2 linked regions of the Polymorphobacter megasporae genome follow. The protein of the gene in region 1 interacts with the protein of each later gene in a pairwise test. Links are inferred from orthologs where the notes say so. Each region holds a gene or a part of one and is shown on either strand. Other genes may lie near its edges. The genes, in order: rlmN and ftsZ.

Evidence for each region.
Region 2: the proteins of rlmN (region 1) and ftsZ interact in binary tests that used the Escherichia coli proteins (3 or more experiments, as listed by UniProt). The link is inferred for Polymorphobacter megasporae from one-to-one orthologs.

Annotation. Positions count from the first base shown.
Region 1 is NZ_CP081848.1:1,377,255-1,386,750, reverse strand. Bases 53-3,015 are described here. They hold rlmN (23S rRNA (adenine(2503)-C(2))-methyltransferase RlmN), read left to right. Parts: upstream 53-878; coding sequence 879-2,153; downstream 2,154-3,015. Other genes in these bases: KTC28_RS06450 (SAM-dependent methyltransferase), read left to right, coding at 2,431-3,015; KTC28_RS06460 (hypothetical protein), read right to left, coding at 464-745; KTC28_RS06470 (FYDLN acid domain-containing protein), read left to right, coding at 53-296. Also shown: more of KTC28_RS06470, read left to right, coding at 1-52; more of KTC28_RS06450, read left to right, coding at 3,016-3,678; KTC28_RS06445 (6-phosphogluconolactonase), read left to right, coding at 3,675-4,367; KTC28_RS06440 (cation diffusion facilitator family transporter), read left to right, coding at 4,364-5,338; KTC28_RS06435 (heavy metal translocating P-type ATPase), read right to left, coding at 5,461-7,713; KTC28_RS06430 (NADH:flavin oxidoreductase), read left to right, coding at 7,955-9,055; KTC28_RS06425 (ligase-associated DNA damage response exonuclease), read right to left, coding at 9,095-9,496.
Region 2 is NZ_CP081848.1:1,678,985-1,688,406, reverse strand. What follows is about bases 4,670-7,558. They hold ftsZ (cell division protein FtsZ), read right to left. Parts: upstream 6,879-7,558; coding sequence 5,460-6,878; downstream 4,670-5,459. Other genes in these bases: ftsA (cell division protein FtsA), read right to left, coding at 6,935-7,558; KTC28_RS07845 (hypothetical protein), read left to right, coding at 4,705-5,280. Also shown: KTC28_RS07870 (DUF3011 domain-containing protein), read left to right, coding at 1-621; aqpZ (aquaporin Z), read left to right, coding at 660-1,406; KTC28_RS07860 (deoxyguanosinetriphosphate triphosphohydrolase), read right to left, coding at 1,400-2,548; KTC28_RS07855 (retropepsin-like aspartic protease), read right to left, coding at 2,545-3,411; KTC28_RS07850 (CaiB/BaiF CoA transferase family protein), read right to left, coding at 3,408-4,532; more of ftsA, read right to left, coding at 7,559-8,209; KTC28_RS07830 (cell division protein FtsQ/DivIB), read right to left, coding at 8,206-9,078; KTC28_RS07825 (D-alanine--D-alanine ligase), read right to left, coding at 9,075-9,422. UniProt on the Escherichia coli protein: Essential cell division protein that forms a contractile ring structure (Z ring) at the future cell division site. The regulation of the ring assembly controls the timing and the location of cell division.

The sequences.
Region 1 (9,496 bases):
CCAAGCGTGCCTGCCCGAAATGCAACACGCGATTCTACGATCTCGGCAACGAAGATCCGGTCACGTGCATCAACTGCGGCAACGTCTGGGTGCCCGAATCGATGCTCAAGTCGAAGCAGCCGTTGCCGTTCGAAACCGCGAAGCCGGCGGTCAAGACGAATGAGGACGGCGAGGTGATCGACGCCGACGACGAGGACCTCGACGTCGCCGAAGACGCCGAAGAGCCCGATGTCGACATCGGCGACGACGAGGATCTGGCCGTTGTCGTCCCGGACGACGGCGAAGAAGAGGCGTAGGTCATTCGACCCCGGTCCGATGGGCCGGGGGAAACTCTTGCGCCCGCGCTTGCGTTGGCGTAGTCAGCCGCTCCGCCCGGCCCAACGGGTGGATCACGTGGTACGGGGCCTTAGCTCAGCTGGGAGAGCGCTACGATGGCATTGTAGAGGTCAGCGGTTCGATCCCGCTAGGCTCCACCACCACCCTCACCGCATCCGATCCGCCACGGCGGGAAGCGCTGGTTGACCCCGGCGTGGTACAGGAAGATGCGGTTGCCTGCCGGATCGGTCGTTCGCGCGCAGCGCCACAGGTAGTCCTCGTCGCGCGGCGGATAATCGAACACTATCCCCCGCGCCGCTGCCGCCGCGACCTCCGCATCGACGTCGTCGGAATGCAGGTAGATCTCTGCCGCTCCAGCGTGTTCGCCATCCGCCATGATCTCGACCGACAGCGTCGACCCGCCGTCCATCTCGAACCGCGCATAGCGTGGTGTAGAAGGCGACGCTCGCGGCATAGTCGTGCGCTGGCAGGGTGACGTGGTTGAGGTTCATGGCTTCGGCCTCCGCCTTTCTTTTGCCGCGCACCGGACCTAGATGCCAATTATGCAAATTCCCGGCTTCATTGACCCCGTTCCGGTGCCGCGCGTCGCGTCGCTGCGCGCCGACGGCAAGACCGCGATCGTCGGGCTGACGCGGACCGAGCTGACTGAGGCGCTGACCACGGCGGGCATCCCCGCGAAGCAGGCGAAGATGCGCGCATCGCAGGTGTGGCATTGGGTGTATCACCGCGGCGTCGTCGACTTCGACCTGATGGCGAACATCGCGCGCGACACCCGCGCCGTTCTCGCCGAGCATTTCGTCGTCGGGCGCCCCGAGATTGCGCAGGCACAGGTGTCGACCGACGGGACGCGTAAGTGGCTGCTGCGCTTCGACGATGGCAACGAGGCCGAGTGCGTCTTCATTCCCGATGCCGATCGCGGGACATTGTGCGTGTCGGCGCAGGTCGGATGCACGCTCAATTGCCGCTTCTGCTTTACCGGCACGATGAAGCTCGTCCGCAACCTGACGCCGGGCGAGATCGTCGGGCAGGTGATGCTCGCACGCGATGCGCTGGGCGAATGGCCGACAGGCGCTGCGAAATCCGTCGCGAGGGCCGACGACGACGATGACGACGCGGACGACGACGATGCGCCGCGCGGCAACTATACCTCCGAAGGCCGGATGCTGACTAACATCGTGATGATGGGGATGGGCGAGCCGCTGTATAATTTCGAGGCGGTCAAGGCGGCGCTCGGCATCGTCATGGACGCGACCGGGCTTGGCCTGTCGAAGCGGCGGATTACGCTATCGACGTCGGGCGTGGTGCCGATGATGGCGCGGGCGGGCGAGGAGATCGGGGTCAACCTCGCGGTCTCGCTCCACGCAGTGACCAAGGAGGTCCGCGACGAGATCGTCCCGATCAACAAGCGCTATGGCATAGACGAGCTGCTTGCGGCGTGCGCGGCGTACCCGGGAGCGAACAACGCCCGGCGGATCACCTTCGAGTACGTCATGCTCAAGGACAAGAACGACAGCGACGACGACGCGCGCGAGCTCGTCCGGCTGATCCGCAAGTACCGTCTTCCGGCGAAGGTCAATTTGATCCCGTTCAACCCGTGGCCCGGATCGGACTATCTATGTTCGGACCCGGATCGGATCGCGCGGTTCAGCGATATCGTCTTCCGCGGCGGCATCTCGGCCCCGGTGCGCCGCCCGCGCGGTCGCGACATCATGGCGGCATGCGGGCAGTTGAAGTCGGCGAGCGAGAAGATCAGCCGCGCCGAGCTCGACCGGCGCTCGGCAGAGAAAGAAGCCGGGTGGGTCGATGCTGCGGCGTAACTGGCTCACCAGATCGAATACTCATCATCGTCGTCTTCCGGCGATTTGCGAACAAGATTTAGATATGCGCGCCACAGCCGCTTAAGCCACACAACAATTTTCATATCCGCCCCCAGATTGCTGGGGACACTATGGGTAAGTATCAATTACTCCTAACGAATTATAAAGAGTCGGATGACGGATCAATCTGGACGCGTCAGCGTAACCGGAACCTATCTATGACCGAAACGATCTAACGATAGTTAGCCCGGCCGCCGCCGGGGCAGCAGGGTTGGCCATGTTTCTTCTCACACGCTTGTTCAACAAGATGATCCGCGAAGGCGAACTGACGATCGTCGACCATCGCGGTACGGTCCACCGTTTCGGCGCGCCGTCGGCGACGATCCGCCCGGTGACCTTCCGCCTGACCGATGCCCGGACTGCGCGCGCTATCGCGCTGGGGCCCGCAATCGGCGCGGGCGAGGGCTATATGGACGGCCGCCTGATCATGGAGGACGGGGACATCAAGGACCTCGTCCACCTCGTCACGCACAACGTCCGCTGGGACCGCGATAATCCGATCCGGCTCGGGCTATGGCGGCAGGCGGCGATCGCGGCGAAGCTCGATCAGATCAATTTCAGCCGCCGGTCGAAGCGCAACGTCGCCCACCATTACGATCTGTCCGACCGGCTGTACGACCTCTTCCTCGACGCCGACCGCCAATATTCATGCGCCTATTACGACCACGACGACGACAGTCTCGAGACCGCCCAAGCCCACAAGAAGGCGCATATCGCCGCCAAACTCGATCTCAAGCCCGGGCAGCGTGTACTCGATATCGGCTGCGGCTGGGGCGGGATGGCGCTGTACCTCCACCGCGTCGCCGGGGTCGACGTCACCGGCGTGACGCTGTCCGAGGAGCAGTTGAAGGTCGCGCGCCGCCGCGCTGCCGAGGCCGGAGTCTCCGACCATGTTCGCTTCGAACTGATCGACTATCGCGCGCTCACTGGCCAGTTCGACCGGATCGTCTCGGTCGGGATGTTCGAGCATGTCGGACTGCCGCACTACCGCCAGTTCTTCGACAAGGTCCACTCGCTGCTGACCCCCGACGGCGTCGCGCTGATCCACACCATTGCCCGTGCCGACGGCCCGGGGGCGACCGACCCGTGGACGGCAAAGTACATCTTTCCCGGCGGCTATGCCCCGGCGCTGTCGCAGATCACCCCGGCGGTCGAGCGTGCGTGGCTGTGGATCACCGACATCGAGGTGCTGCGCCTTCATTATGCGCTGACGCTCGAGGAATGGTATCGCCGGGCGGTCGCGGCGGAGGACAAGATCGTCGCGCTGTACGACGCGCGCTTCTTCCGGATGTGGCAGTTCTACCTCGCAGCGGCGATCGCGGCCTTCCGCAACGACGGACACATGAACGTCCAGGTGCAGCTGACACGGAAACGTGACGTGCTCCCGATCACGCGTGACTATATGGCGGCAGCCGAGATGCGCTATCGCGCCATCGACGAGCAATTGGAGCGCAAGACAGCATGATCGAAGCCGAATGGTGGGACTATGAGGACACCGACGAACTGTACGATGCGGTCGCGTCGGACATCGAATTCATCATCGACAGCGCGTTGGACGCGCGTGGCGATGCGCTGATCGCCCTGCCCGGCGGGGCGTTGCCCGGACCGGTCTATGCCCGGCTGGCGAAGGCCAAGCTCAACTGGAAGCGCGTGACGATCATTCCGACCGACGACCGGATGGTCGCCCCGACCGACGCGTCGAGCACCGTCGGCATGCTGGCGCGCGCCTTCCTGCCGATCGGCGCGCGGGTCATCCCGCTAATCGGCGACGCGAAAGCCGAATATAAGAAGGCCGGGCTCGATGCCGATGAGCGGCTTGGCGCAATGAAGTGGCCGCTCGACCTCGCGTGGCTGGTCGTCGATGCCGACGGCGGCACCGGCTCGCTCGTCGCCAGCCCCGACCTCGACGCGGCGATCACCGCCCCGGCGACGTGCAAGGCGATCGGGGTGATGCCGGCAGGCGGCAAGGACGGCCGTGTGACGCTGACCAAGACGACGCTGATGGCGGCGCGCGCGCTGTCGGTCGCTTGCCAGGGCGACGCGGCAAAGGCCGCGCTCGAGACCGCGCTCGAAGACGGGGCCAAGTCGAAGCTCCCGGTTGGACGGCTGCTTGCGGGGACCGAACTCCCCTTCGATATCCACTGGGTCGCGTGAAGTCGGGCGCTAAATCGGGCAGCACCGTCGTTGTCTGGGCGGCGCTTGCGGGCAATCTCGCGATCGCCGTCGTCAAGTTCATCGCGGCGGCGATCAGCGGATCGTCGGCGATGCTGTCCGAGGGGGTACACAGCCTCGTCGACACGATCAACGAGGTGCTGCTGCTGTACGGCATGAAGCGCAGCGCGCGGAAACCCGACGCCGACCACCCGCTCGGCTACGGCCGCGAGCTGTACTTCTGGAGCTTCGTCGTCGCGCTGCTGATCTTCGCGGTCGGAGCCGGCGTCTCGGTCTACGAGGGCGTTGCGCACCTGCTTCACCCCGAGCCGATCAGTTCGCCCGCGCTGGTCTTCGGCGTGCTCGGGGTTTCGGCGGTTTTCGAGGGGGCGTCGTGGTTCGTCGCCTTCCGCGAATTCCGCTCGAAGCAGGGCGGACTGACGATCTGGCAGGCGTTCCGCCGGTCGAAGGACCCGCCGTCGTTCATGGTGCTGTTCGAGGATTCAGCGGCCCTGACCGGGATCGCCGTTGCCGCCGCCGGTTCGGGGCTCGCGGTCGTCACCGGCGATCCGCGCTGGGACGGCGCGGCGAGCCTGCTGATCGGGCTGATCCTCGCCGTCGTCGCTGCACTGCTCGCGCGCGAGTCGAAGGCGCTGCTGATCGGCGAGCGCGCCGACCCCGCGCTGAGTACGGCGGTCTTGCGGCTCGCGCATGAGACCGCCGGGGTCGACCGGGCGAACGGCGTTGCGACGATCCAGCTCGCCCCCGACCAGGTCGTCGTCACCCTCAGTCTCGAATTCGACGACGCGCTGCGGACGCCGGAAATCGAGGCGGCGGTGATCGATCTCGAGCGCCGCATCCGCGACCACCACCCCGAGGTGTCGGCGATCTTCGTCAAGCCGCAGGCCAACCACGAAGCGAAACGACGGCAGGCGTCGGGCGAGAGCGGGCTCCGAATCGACGATCTGCGATAGGCCGATGCTGGCGCCTGAGTGGCAAATGCGGTCGTCCCAGGCGTCGTTGGCGACGTGGACTTCCGAAGCCGCAGATTGCCTAAGTCGCCCGAGCTTACACTAAACGCGTTGCTCCGGGCCTGTCAGAGCTTCACGGCGTTGAGGCGCAGCGCATTGAGCACGACGGTCAACGACGACAGCGCCATCGCCGCCCCGGCGAACATCGGCGACAGGAGAATGCCCGCGACGGGGTAAAGCACTCCAGCCGCCACCGGCACGCCGATGCCGTTGAACACGAACGAGAAGAACAGGTTCTGGCGAATGTTGCGCATCGTCGCTCTCGACAGCGTGCGCGCTCGCACGATCGCCGAGATGTCGCCGCCGGTCAGTGTCATGCCCGCGCTCTCGATCGCGACGTCGGTGCCGGTGCCCATCGCCAGCCCGACGTCGGCGGCTGCCAACGCTGGCGCGTCGTTGATGCCGTCGCCCGCCATCGCGACGCGGCGGCCCTGTGCCTTGAGCTCGCCGACGATCCGCGCCTTGTCCTCCGGCGCAAGCCCGGCGCGAACCTCGTCGAGGCCGCCGACCGCGGTTGCGACCGCGTTCGCCGTGGTCAGGTTGTCGCCGGTCAGCATGATGATGCGAAGACCGTCGTCGCGGAGCGCGGTGATCGCCTCGCGGACGTTGCCGCGAACCGGATCGGCGACGGCGAGAAACCCGGCGAGCCTGCCGCCGATGGCGACGAACAGCGTGCCCGCGCCGGTCTGGCGCTGCGCGTCGGCGGCGGCTTCGAGCGGCGACGGATCGACCCCGACGCGCGTCATCTGCGCAGTGTTGCCGAGCACGACCGGAACGCCATCGACGGTGGCGCTGACGCCGAGCCCGGTCTGCGAGGCGAAGTCCGCGACGGTGCCGAACGCCAGCTGCTGCTCACGTGCAGCGCCGACGATGGCGCGGGCGAGCGGGTGCTCCGACTGCGCCTCGACGGCGGCCGCGGCGGCGAGCAGTTGCTCGGCGGTGAAGCCGGGTACCGGCTCGGTGGCGGTGAGGCGGGGCTTGCCCTCGGTCAGCGTTCCGGTCTTGTCGACGACCAGCGTGTCGACCGTGTCGAACGCCTGCAACGCCTCGGCGTTCTTGATCAGCACGCCCGCCTGCGCCCCGCGCCCGGCGGCGACCATGATCGACATCGGCGTCGCCAGTCCGAGCGCGCACGGGCAGGCGATGATCAGGACCGCGATCGCATTGAGCAGGGCGTGGCCCATCCGCGGTTCGGGTCCGACGAGGCTCCAGACGACGAAAGTGATGACCGAGACGAGCACGACGGCGGGGACGAACCAGCCCGCGACGCGGTCGGCAACGGCCTGAATCGGGGCGCGGCTGCGCTGCGCGTCGGCGACCATCCGGACGATCCGGGCCAGCATCGTGTCGGCCCCGACGGCGCGCGTCTCCATGACGAGGCTGCCGGTGCCGTTGACCGTCCCGCCGGTAAGCGCAGCGGCGGCAAACTTCTCGACCGGCGCGGGCTCGCCCGTCAGCATCGACTCATCGACCGCCGAGCGTCCGTCGATAACGATGCCGTCGACCGGGATCGCTTCGCCGGGGCGGATGCGGAGCCGGTCGCCGGTGCGCACCTCGGCGAGCGCGACTTCGGACTCACTGCCATCGGCGGCCAGCCGATGTGCGGTCTTGGGGGCGAGGTCGAGCAATGCGCCGATCGCGCGGCCGGTCGCAGCCCGCGCGCGGAGTTCGAGCACCTGGCCAAGCAGGACGAGCGTCACGACGACGCCTGCCGCCTCGTAGTAGACCGGGACCGCCCCGTGCATCCGGAACGCCGACGGGAACACGCCCGGAACCAGCGTCGCGGCGAGGCTATAGAGAAAGGCGGCACCCACCCCGATCGCGATCAGCGTGAACATGTTGAGGTGCCGGGTGACGACCGACGTCCACCCCCGCGCAAAGAACGGCCACCCTGCCCAAAGGACGATCGGCGCGGACAGAGCGAGCTGAACCCATGCCGAAGTGCGCGCGTCGAAAAGGTGCCAGCCGAACATCTCGGCACCCATCGAGACGACCAGCAGCGGCACGGCGAGAACGCCCGTGAACCAGAGCCGCCGGGTGAAGTCGACCAGTTCGGGATTAGGGCCGTCGTCGAGCGATGGCTCCGCCGGTTCGAGCGCCATGCCGCAGATCGGACAGCTCCCCGGTTTGTCGCGACGAATCTCGGGATGCATCGGGCAGGTCCAGACCGCACCGGGTGCCGCCGACGCTTCTCGCGGCGCACCGAGGTATTTGGCGGGACCGGCGACGAACTTCGTCCGGCAGCCGGCGCTGCAAAAATGATAGGTCTGCTCGTGGTACGCGGCATGATGCGGCGATGCCGCCGGATCGACGGTCATGCCGCAGACCGGGTCCTTGACGGTGGCAGCGCCGCTCGCCGCGAGCTCCGCCGGATGTGCCGCGTGATCGTCAAGTCGCGCGCCGGTCATGGCAATTGTCCTTCGATCCAAGGGTATAACCGAGGTGCGCCGCGCGCAGGTCCGTAAAGTGCGCGGCACTCAAGAAATCCTTCGCCGCGCCGCACTTGCCGCGCCCGTCAACCATCGCCTAATGCGGGCCATCGCAACCGGAGCCTGCCCGATGACCAACCCGCTTTTCCGCCCGTTCGACATGGCCGGGCTGCACCTGCCCAACCGGATCGTCATGGCGCCGATGACGCGGTCGTTCTCGCCCGGCGGGGTGCCCGGTGCGAACGTCGCCGAATATTACCAGCGGCGCGCCGAGGGGCAGGTCGGGCTGATCGTCACCGAAGGCACCGGGGTCAATCGTGCCGGGTCGCTCAACGACCCCAACGTGCCGGTGTTTCACGGTGAAGCGGCGCTCGGCGGCTGGGGCAAGGTCGTCGACGCGGTCCACGGCGCGCACGGCAAGATCGCGCCGCAGCTGTGGCACGTCGGCGCGATGAAGAATCCGACGCTGCCCGACTACAAGCACGACGCCGAGGGCCCGTCCGGGCTGCTCCGCCCGGGCAAGGCGTACGGCAATGCGATGTCCGACGCCGATATCGCCGACACGATCGCCGCCTTCGCGCAGGCCGCCGCCGACGCCAAGCGCATCGGCTTCGACGCGGTCGAACTCCACGGCGCACACGGCTACCTGATCGACCAGTTCTTCTGGGAGGGGACCAATGTCCGCGACGACGGCTGGAACGGCGCGCTGCCCGAACGCGCGCGCTTTGCCGGTGAAGTCGTCAAGGCGGTCAAGGCGGCGATCGGCGACCTACCGCTAATCATCCGCCTGTCGCAGTGGAAGCAGCAGGACTTCACCGTCAAGCTCGCCGCCACCCCCGACGCGCTGGCGGCATGGCTCAACCCCCTCGCCGAGGCCGGGGCGGACGTCTTCCATTGCTCGCAGCGCCGCTTCTGGGAGCCCGAGTTCGCCGAGATCGACGGCGACGAGGGACTCAATTTTGCCGGCTGGGCGAAGAAGCTAACCGGCAAGCCGACGATCACCGTCGGCTCGGTCGGCCTGTCGGGCGAGTTCGTCGCGGGCTTTGGCGGCGAGCAGTCGCAGCCGGCGTCGCTCGACAATCTGCTCGAGCGGCTGGAGAAGGACGAGTTCGACCTCGTCGCGGTCGGCCGCGCATTGATCGTCGATCCCGACTGGGCGGAAAAAGTCCGCGACGGGCGGATGGGCGAGCTGAAGGACTTCGACCGCGGCGCGCTGGCGACATTGGTCTGAGCTAGCGCCTGGTTCCTCCCCTTTGCTTCGGGGGAGGAGCTAGTCGTCCTCGTCGTCGAACCCCACCAGATCGAGCGCTCGCGCCCGCATCTGCCGCGTCTGACACCAATGGACCAGCGCCTCCTCGCGCCCGTGCGTCACCCACACCTCGTTCGGCGCGAGTTCGGTGCAGGTTGTCGTCAGCTCGTCCCAGTCGGCGTGGTCGGAGATGATGAGCGGTAGTTCGACCTGGCGCTGGACCGCGCGCTGGCGCACCCGCATCCAGCCCGACGCCATCGCGGTAATCGGGTCGGGCAGGCGGCGGCTCCAACGGTCGTTAAGCGCCGACGGCGGGGCGATGACGACGCTGCCCTTGAGGTCGGCGGCCTTCAATCCGGCCGCGGGTCGCAGGTCGCCGAGGTCGACCCCGAGCGCGACGTACAGGTCGCACAGCCGCTGGAC
Region 2 (9,422 bases), 300 kb from region 1 along the record:
ACATGGGGCTGGGACGCGAACAGCATCTGGGTCAGCGGCAACTGCCGCGCGGTCTTCTCGGTCAATCGCGCTGGCGGCGGGAACGGCGGCGGCGGCTATCCGGGCGGAGGTTACCCGGGTGGTGGCGGTCCCGGTGGCGGCGGTTACCCAGGTGGCGGTTACCCAGGTGGCGGCGGTGCGGGCTACCCGCCCCAAGCGCGCCAGATCACCTGCGAATCGTGGCAATTCCAGCCGAACGAATGTCCGGCGGATACGCGCGGCGGTGTCCGCCTGCTCCAGCAGACCGGCGGTATGTGCACGCAGGGCCAGACGTGGGGCTTCACCCCGCGCGGCATCTGGGTCAACAACGGCTGCCGCGGCATCTTTGCGGTCGTCGGCGGCCGCCCCGGGGGCCCCGGGCCCGGTGGCGGCTTCCCCACCGCGCCAATTCCCGGCAACGGCGGGCGGATGATCGTCTGCGAATCGTGGCAGTTCCAGCCGAGCCGCTGCGCCACCGATGTCTTCCGCCGCCCGCAGATCGACGTCATCGCCGGCAACTGCGTCCAGGGCCAGACATGGGGCTGGGACCGCGGCGGCATCTGGGTCAACGGCGGCTGCCGCGCACGCTTCCGGCTTGGCTAGGATGACGCGGCCGAGAACGCATCAAGGGGGAAACGACCATGATCGCATTGCCTAAACGCCTGTTTGCGGAAGGCTTCGGCACCTTCTGGCTTGTCTTCGGCGGGTGCGGCAGCGCGGTTCTGGCGGCTGCGTTCCCCGGCGTCGGCATCGGGCTCGCCGGTGTCAGCCTCGCGTTCGGGCTGACCGTCCTGACGATGGCGTACTCGATCGGCCACATCTCGGGCTGCCATCTCAACCCGGCCGTTACGATCGGATTATGGGCGGGCAAGCGCTTTCCCGCGAAGGACATCCTGCCGTACATCGTCGCGCAGGTCGCGGGGGCGATCGTCGCCGCGTTCGTCCTGATGACGATCGCGCAGGGCGGTCCCGACTTCGTGATGGGTCCGACGAGCCTCGCGGTCAACGGCTACGGCATCCAGTCGCCGGGGCATTATACGCTGATGTCGGGGCTGATCATCGAGGTCGTACTGACGTTCGGCTTTCTCATCGTCATCCTCGGCGCAACCGACACGCGGTCGCCGTCGGGGTTCGCGCCGATCGCGATTGGCCTCGCGCTGACGCTGATCCATTTGATCTCGATCCCGGTGACCAACACGAGCGTCAATCCGGCGCGGAGCACCGGCCCGGCATTGCTCGTCGGCGGCCTCGCGCTCCAGCAGCTCTGGCTGTTCTGGCTCGCCCCGATCGGCGGCGCGCTCCTCGCCGGGGGTGCCTACCGCTGGCTTGCTGGCGAACCCGCCGCACCCGCGATGGTCGGCGAACCGATGCTCGGCGCGGATCAGTAACCCGGCATCGGGCTCGGCCCGATCACCCGCGCATACTCCCTGAGCGCATAGCGATCGGTCATCCCGGCAATGAAGTCGCCGACGTGACGCGCGCGTTCGGGCTCGGCGGCGGGGAGCGTCGCCTGCCAGCGCGGCGGCAGCTGGTTGGGATCGGCATCGAACGCGGCGAACAACCCGGCGACGATCTCGACCGCTGGGTCGCGGAGGCGGGCGACCTCGGGATGGGTATACATCCGCGTGCGCAGAAAGTGTTTGAGCGCCCCAGCGCTGTCCGCCATGCCGTCCGAAAAGCCGATCAGCGCGTGCTCGGCCGCGCGGACATCGGCGACCGAGCCGGGCGCGACGGCGGCAATGCGGGCGCGGCTCGTCGCGAGAAGGTCGTCGACCATCCGCCCGATCTGCTCGCGGACGAGTTCGGGAACGAGTCGCCGCCGTGCCGCCACTCCGGGGAAGCGCGCGGTCACCGCCGCCCAGCAGTCGGCGACGAACGGCACTGCGACGACGTCGTCGATCGTGAACAATCCGGCGCGCAACCCGTCGTCGAGGTCGTGATTGTCATAGGCGATGTCGTCCGCCGCCGCTGCGACCTGCGCTTCGAGCCCCGGCCATGTCGCGAGATCGAGCGGAAACCCGGTGTCGGCCTCGCTCAGCGCCCACGTCGGCGCGACGACCGGGCCGTTGTGCTTGGCGAGACCCTCGATCGTCTCCCAGCTCAGGTTGAGGCCATCGAAACCAGGATAGCGCTGCTCGAGCCGCGTGACGATCCGCACCGTCTGGGCATTGTGATCGAAGCCGCCGAACGGGGCCATCGCGGCTTCGAGCGCATCCTCGCCCGAATGGCCGAACGGCGGGTGGCCAAGGTCGTGGGCGAGCGCGCAGGCTTCGGTCAGGTCCTCGTTTAGCCCCAGTGCGCGGGCGACGGCGCGGGCGATCTGCGCGACTTCGAGGCTGTGCGTCAGGCGGACGCGGAAATGGTCACCGTCGGGGGCGACGAACACCTGCGTCTTGTCGCGCAGCCGCCGGAACGCCGAGCAATGGACGATGCGGTCGCGGTCGCGCTGGAACGCGTCGCGGGTCGCCGACGGGGCCTCGGCGAAGCGCCGCCCGCGCGACGCGGCGGGGTCGGTGGCGTAGGGTTTCATCCGCGGAAATCGAGCCAGACGCTGCGCGCGGCGAAGTCGGTGACGATGCCGAAGCGCTTGAGAAGCCTCACCCCGATATTGGCATCGGCGGCGGTCGGGCTGGTGTCGATCGCGGCGGGAACGTCGTAAAATCGGCGGCCGCCGAGATCGAGCGTGCGCAGCGACAACGTCGTCTGGAGGGTCGCCCCGCCGATGCCGCCGCCCGGGATCGTCGCGAGCGGTCGGCCGTCGGCGAGCATCTGGTGGCGGTTGGCGAACCCCGCACCGATCAGGACGCTACCGCCGTTGCCGAGGTCGAAATCGGCCCGTGCGGGGGAGCCCTCGATCAAAATCGGGATGGTTTCGACCCCACGCTCGGGCACGAGCGGCAGCCGGACCCCCGCCGGGACGATCGATGCTCCCGCGCGCACACTCCCCGCACGCAGGTCGATCGCCAATCGCGCCGCATCGAATAGATCGCGCCCGACGAGCACGTCGATCCGGTCGAGGTGCACCCGCCGGGCGATGTCGGCGAGATCGATCACCGCGACGGTCGGCGAGCGCAGCCGCAGCCCGGCAACGATGACCTCGACCCCGCGAACGAGGCGCGCCTCGATCGTTGCCGCGCCGGTCCCGCGCACAGTCGCCGCCGATCCGCCGCTGATCCCGAGCCGGGCGGCGAAGGCGCGGTCGAGCACGGTCATCTCGGCGCCCGAATCGAGCAAGGCAGTGGTCGGCCGGCCGTTGACCACGGCGTCGACGAAGACCCGGTCGTCGACGACGCGGAGCCGGGTCGCGGCGCTATCGGCGTTTGCAGGACCGGCGAAGCCCGCGAGCATCGCCGCCGCGCCGCCCGCCAGCAGCGCGCGGCGGTCGAACCTCAACGAACCGTCCCCGCCGCGGTCAGCGCCGCGATCCGGGCGGCGTCGTAGCCGAGTCCCGCCAGCACGTCGCCGCCGCTGAACACGGTCGTCATCGCCGGGGCGGCGGTCGTGCTGATCGAATAGCGCGGCGCCGGAGCGGGCTGGACGACCCCGCCCGCCTCGACGAAGGTGGCTCGCGCCACGTTGTGCGGATGCGCCGGGGCTTCGGCCATGCTCAGCACCGGCGCGAAGCAGACGTCGGTCATCTCCATCATCTCACACCAGTCGTCGCGGGTCCGCGTCAGGAACAACGCGGTAAGCTTGTCCTTGAGCGGCCCCCAGCTCGCGCGGACCATCTGCGCATCGAACTCGGGCGCGGCGTCGAGCCCGGTCAGGCGGCGGAGCTCGGCGTAGAATTGCGGCTCGATCGACCCGATCGCGATCCACTTGCCGTCGGCGGTTTCGTAGCTGTCGTAGAAATGCGCGGCGGTATCGAGCAGGTTCGTGCCGCGATCGTCGGACCACATGCCGTTGGCGCGGAACCCCCAGATCATCGACATCAGTACCGCCGCGCCGTCGGTCATCGCCGCATCGATCACCTGCCCCGCGCCGGTCTTCGCGGCGTGGAGCAACGCACTGACCATGCCGAACGCGAGCATCATCCCGCCGCCGCCGAAGTCGCCGACCATGTTGATCGGCGGCGTCGGCTTCTCGCCTGCGCGACCGAAGGCGTGAAGCGCCCCCGCCAGCGCGATGTAGTTGATATCGTGCCCGGCCGCCGCCGCGTACGGCCCGGTCTGGCCCCAACCGGTCATCCGCCCGTAGACCAGCTTCGGGTTGTCGGCGAGCAGCACGTCGGGGCCGAGCCCGAGGCGTTCGGTGACGCCCGGGCGAAACCCCTCGATCAGCCCGTCGGCGGTGCGGACGAGATCGCGGACGACGGCGATCCCTTCGGGTGACTTGAGGTCGACGCCGATCAGCGTCCGCGACCGCAGCAGCGGATCGCGGCTGTCGATCCGCGCGCCGGGACGGTCGACGCGGATGACCTCCGCGCCGTGATCGGCGAGCATCATCCCGGCAAAGGGCCCCGGACCGATCCCGGCGAGTTCGATGATGCGGAGCCCGGCGAGCGGTCCAGCCATGTCTAGTCTCCCCAAGCGATTGCCTGCGTGATGGCGCAGACCGGTACATCGCGGCAAGCGAAACCCGCGCAGGCCGGGCGGCCGACTTGGCTGGGCGACGTTCGGATCGTCAACGGCAAGCGAAGCCGGTACACTCCCGCCGGGCATTCGCGTCGCAAGCTTCAGGGTGGATATGGCAAGCAGAACCGGGAGCCGTCCCTTTGCCGTGACTGCCCGCAGTCGGACAGGCGGCGGCGTGCTCCGTGCGCTGGCGCGTTTCGCCACCGTTGCGGTGTTCTTCGCCTTCGCAGGATGCCACCAGCCGGTGCGCAATCCTCCGCCATCGGTCTCCTATGACGGTCTGCCGGTCAGCGGCCCGATGATCGACGCGAAGCGCGCGGGCTTCAACGATTGCGTCGATCTCGATGCGGTTCATATCCGCTGCCGCCGGCACGGCGTCATGGTCGGGGATGCCGGTCCGTACGAAGCCGCGGTCGATCTCGCCGGGAGCAGCGGCGAAGGCGGCTTCGACCAGCTGACTTTGTGGCACGACAGCGACAACAACGCGGTGTTCAAGCTGACCCAGGCACTCGAAGCGTCGGGATGGTCGCGGTGCCTGACCGGGAACGGCAGGACGGGAGACCAGGCGATCTACATGCGTAAAGGCGCGCCGGTCCGGGTGTCGATGGACATCAGCTATTGGTCGAAACGCCGGGTCAGGCTGATTCCGCAGTGGAACCAGCAGGAAGCTCACTGCACCCCTGCCTAGTCCGCGATCCGAACGGGTTCGACGACAACAGCGCCGTCATCCCCGCGAAGGCGGGGACCCATCACCCCAACATTAGTGGTGATGGGTCCCCGCCTTCGCGGGGATGACGGCTGTCTTGTAGGTCGTCGCTCTCACGCGAAAGCAGCACGATCGTCGCGCTACCGAACGCCTACCCCGCCCTAGTTGTTCGCCTGCTTCTTAAAGAACGACGGGATCGCAACCTCCGGCTGAGGGTCGGGTTCGCCTTCGGGGTCGGGGGCGAGCGTCGTGACGGCCGGGCGCGCGGCGGGCTTGCGGCTGAGGTTCATCATCTTCTCGAACAAGGTCAGCGGCTTTTCCTCGACCTCGGGCTGCGGGCGCATCGGCGTCAGTGCAGCCGGGGTCGCCGCAACGACCGGGGCGGCGGGCTGCGGCGGCGCCGGGGTGAAGCGGATCATCGGCTCGGCGGGCTCGTCGACGACGTCGTCGAGGCTGAGGTCGAGCGGCTCGGGTTCGGGTTCGGTGACGGCGTGAGCGCTCGCGCTGACGGTCGGCTCGGGGGCCGGTGTGCGCGGCGCGGCGGCAGTCGGGAACGCCGACGCGGTGCCGCCGAACGCGGGCATCGTCCGCGTCGTGCTGACCGCCGGAGTCCGCGCGACGACGTCGATCCCGGTCGCGACGACCGACACCCGCATGACGCCGTTGAGATCGGGGTTGAACGCCGAGCCGACGATGATGTTCGCCTCGGGGTCGACCATCTCGCGGATGTGCGTCGCGGCTTCGTCGACTTCCATCAGGCGGAGGTCGTCGCCGCCGGTGATGTTGATGATGACGCCCTTCGCGCCGCGCATCGAGACTTCGTCGAGCAACGGGTTGGCAATCGCCTTTTCGGCCGCCTCGATCGCGCGGTTCTCGCCCGATGCCTCGCCAGTGCCCATCATCGCCTTGCCCATTTCGGACATGACGGTGCGGATGTCGGCGAAGTCGAGGTTGATCAGGCCGGGCATGATCATCAGGTCGGTGATGCCGCGGACGCCCTGGTGGAGAACCTGGTCGGCCATCGCGAACGCGTCCTTGAAGGTCGTGTTGGCGTTGGCGATGAGGAACAAATTTTGGTTCGGAATGATGATCAGCGTGTCGACGTGCTTCTGCAGCTCGACGATGCCTTCCTCGGCCGAGCGCATCCGCTTGAGGCCCTCGAAGGCGAACGGCTTGGTGACGACGCCGACGGTCAGGATGCCCTTTTCACGCGCGGCGCGGGCGACGACCGGGGCCGCGCCGGTGCCGGTGCCGCCGCCCATGCCGGCAGTGATGAAGCACATGTGGCAGCCGTCGAGCGCGGCTTCGATCTGCTCGATCGTTTCCTCGGCAGCGGCTCGACCGATCTCGGGACGCGACCCGGCGCCGAGGCCCTGGGTGATCTTGAGCCCGAGCTGGATTCGCGTCTCCGCCTCGCTGACCGCAAGGCTCTGCGCGTCGGTATTGGCGACGACGAAGTCGACCCCCTGGAGGCCGCTGACGATCATGTTGGTGACGGCATTGCCGCCGGCTCCACCGACGCCGATGACAGCAATCCGCGGCTTGAGCTCAGTCAGCTCGGGACGCTTGAAATCCACCATATCTCGTCTCCTCTTCCAACTGTCATACTACAGACGGTGAGTCTGGTCCAAGTACTTCACAGGCTAGAACGTAATTTATCGACCATTTGCTGGAGCCGCCCCGACGGCTTCCCGCCCTTCGCGGCGGACGCGGTCGACGGCTTGGCATTCCACATGTCGGGCAGGTCTTCGGCAGCGAACAAAGCGAGGCCCGCAAGCGTCGCGAACGCGCACCCCGACTGCGCATCGGGCAGCCCCGTCAGCCCGCGCGGGCGGCCGAGACGGACGTTCTTACCGAGCACGCCTTGGGCGAAATCGGCGATCGACTTGATCTCCGCGCCTCCGCCAGTGAGCACGACCTGCCGCGCCTGTGGTCCGGTGAAGCCCATCTGCGGCAGCAGCAGCGCGACCTCGCCGAACAGCAGGTCGAGCCGGTGGCGGACGACCGCGACGATCTGCGACTTGGGCACGCGGAGCGGCTCGGCAGTGTCGTCGTCGCTGATCGGCGGCACCTCGATGATGTCGTGATTGTCCTTCTGCGCGGTGATCGCCGCGCCGTGGAGCGTCTTCAACCGCTCGGCATGGCTGCGCCGCGTCGCGAATGCCGAGGCGATGTCGTTGGTGATGTCGCCAGCGCCCATCGCGATCGAAGCGACGCCGACCAGCTGCCCCATCATGTGGACCGCGATGTTGGTCACCCCTGCGCCGATCTCGACAAGCGCGACACCCAGCTCGCGCTCTTCGGCGGCGAGGACCGCGAGGCTCGATGCGGCGGGGGATGCGACCATCGTCCGCACCCCGAGATGCGCGCTGCGGACCGCGAGGTCGAGGTTGCGGATCGGCGGCGTGTCGGCGGTGACGATGTGGATGTCCATGCCGAGCCGGTCGGCGTGGAACCCGACCGGGCTTTGCACTCCGGTCAGCCCGTCGATCGAATACAATGCGGGCTGGGCGTGGAGGACGGTGCGGCTGCCGGGGTCGATCCGTGCGCGCCCGGCGGCAAGCAGCGTCGTCATGTCGGCGGCGGAGATCTTGTGGCCGCCGATATCGATCTCAACGTTCTCGACCTCGCTGCGTAGGCCGCCCGCCGACATGTTGACGTAGACCGCCTCGGCCTGGACCCCGGCGTTGCGTTCGGCCTGGTCGACCGCGGCGCGGATCGCGCTCTCGGTCTTTTCCATGTCCGCGACGAGCCCGCGGCGGACGCCGTGGCAGACACGCTGGCCGACGCCGATGACGCGCGGGTCGGCGCCGTTCGCGCCGATCAGCGCGATCAGCGCCGCGACCTTCGACGTGCCGACGTCGAGGACGGTGACCGTGCGTTCGCCGCGCTGCGGTTTGGCGGTGCTCAAATCGTCACCGGCTTATTCGGCGTCTTCTTTTTGTCGGGCTTGACCGGTGCCGCGACGCGCACCGTCATCTGACCCGGCTGGCGGAGATCGAACCAGACATAGCCCTTGCCGAGCATCCCGGTCTTGCGGTCGAGCGCGTCGAACTTCGCCAGCGCGGCGGGTGCGAGCGCGCCCTCGGGGAGCGCGAGCGTCTCGCCCGACTTGAAGCGCAGGTCCCAGCGCCGTTGGCCGACGAAGGTCGCGGCGTCGACCGTCCCAGCGAGGCGCGGCTGGCCGCCGAGCAGGGCCAGCAGGTCGTCGACGTGCTCGTTCGCCCCCGCGCCGACGATCAGCGGCAGCGTGGCGAAGCGGTCAAGGTGGTCGCCGGTCAGCGCGATGCCGCTGCGGTCGACCGCCGCGAGCTTGTGATGATACTGCCACAAAGCGACCGGGCGGCGCTCGACGATATCGACGATCAACGTATCGGGCAGCCGCCGCGCGACGCTCGCATCGGCGACCCACGACAGCGCCCGGAGACGAGCGCGTGCCGCGGACAGATCGACGAGCAGCATCGAGTTGGTCGGGCCTTCGAGCGCAGCGGTGACGACCGCGAGCCGGGGGGCGTTGGCGACGCCGTGGACCTCGACGTGACGGACCTCGAACCCGGCACGGCTCGCGGCTTGCGCGGTCGACAGCCACGCGCGCTCGGGGACGTGGAGCAGGATCGCGACGACCGCAGCGGCGACCAGCGCGAGCGCGAGGAATCCCGCCGCGACGTGCCGCCACAAACGCGCGGCGGCGACGGGCACGCGGACCATCGGCACCGGCTCGCGCTTCTTCGCCACCGGACGGCGCGCGGGGGCACGGCGCTTGATCACCGCCGTCGTCATGCCGCGCTCGCGAGAATACGCGCGACGAGCGCATCGTAATCGATGCCGCGATACCGCGCCTGTTCGGGGACGAGGCTGAGCGCAGTCATCCCGGGCTGGGTGTTGACCTCGAGCAGGTACAGCCCGCCGACGCCCTGCGACGGGTCCCAGCGGAAGTCCGACCGCGACGTGCCCCGGCAGCCGAGCGCGACATGCGCGCGGACGGCGATATCGAGCGCGGCGGCGGTGATGTCGTCGGGCAGATCGGCGGGGCAATGGTGGACGGTGCGGCCCTCGCTATACTTTGCCTCATAGTCGTAGAAGCCCTGCGCGGTGGTCAACTCGGTCACCGCCAACGCCCATGG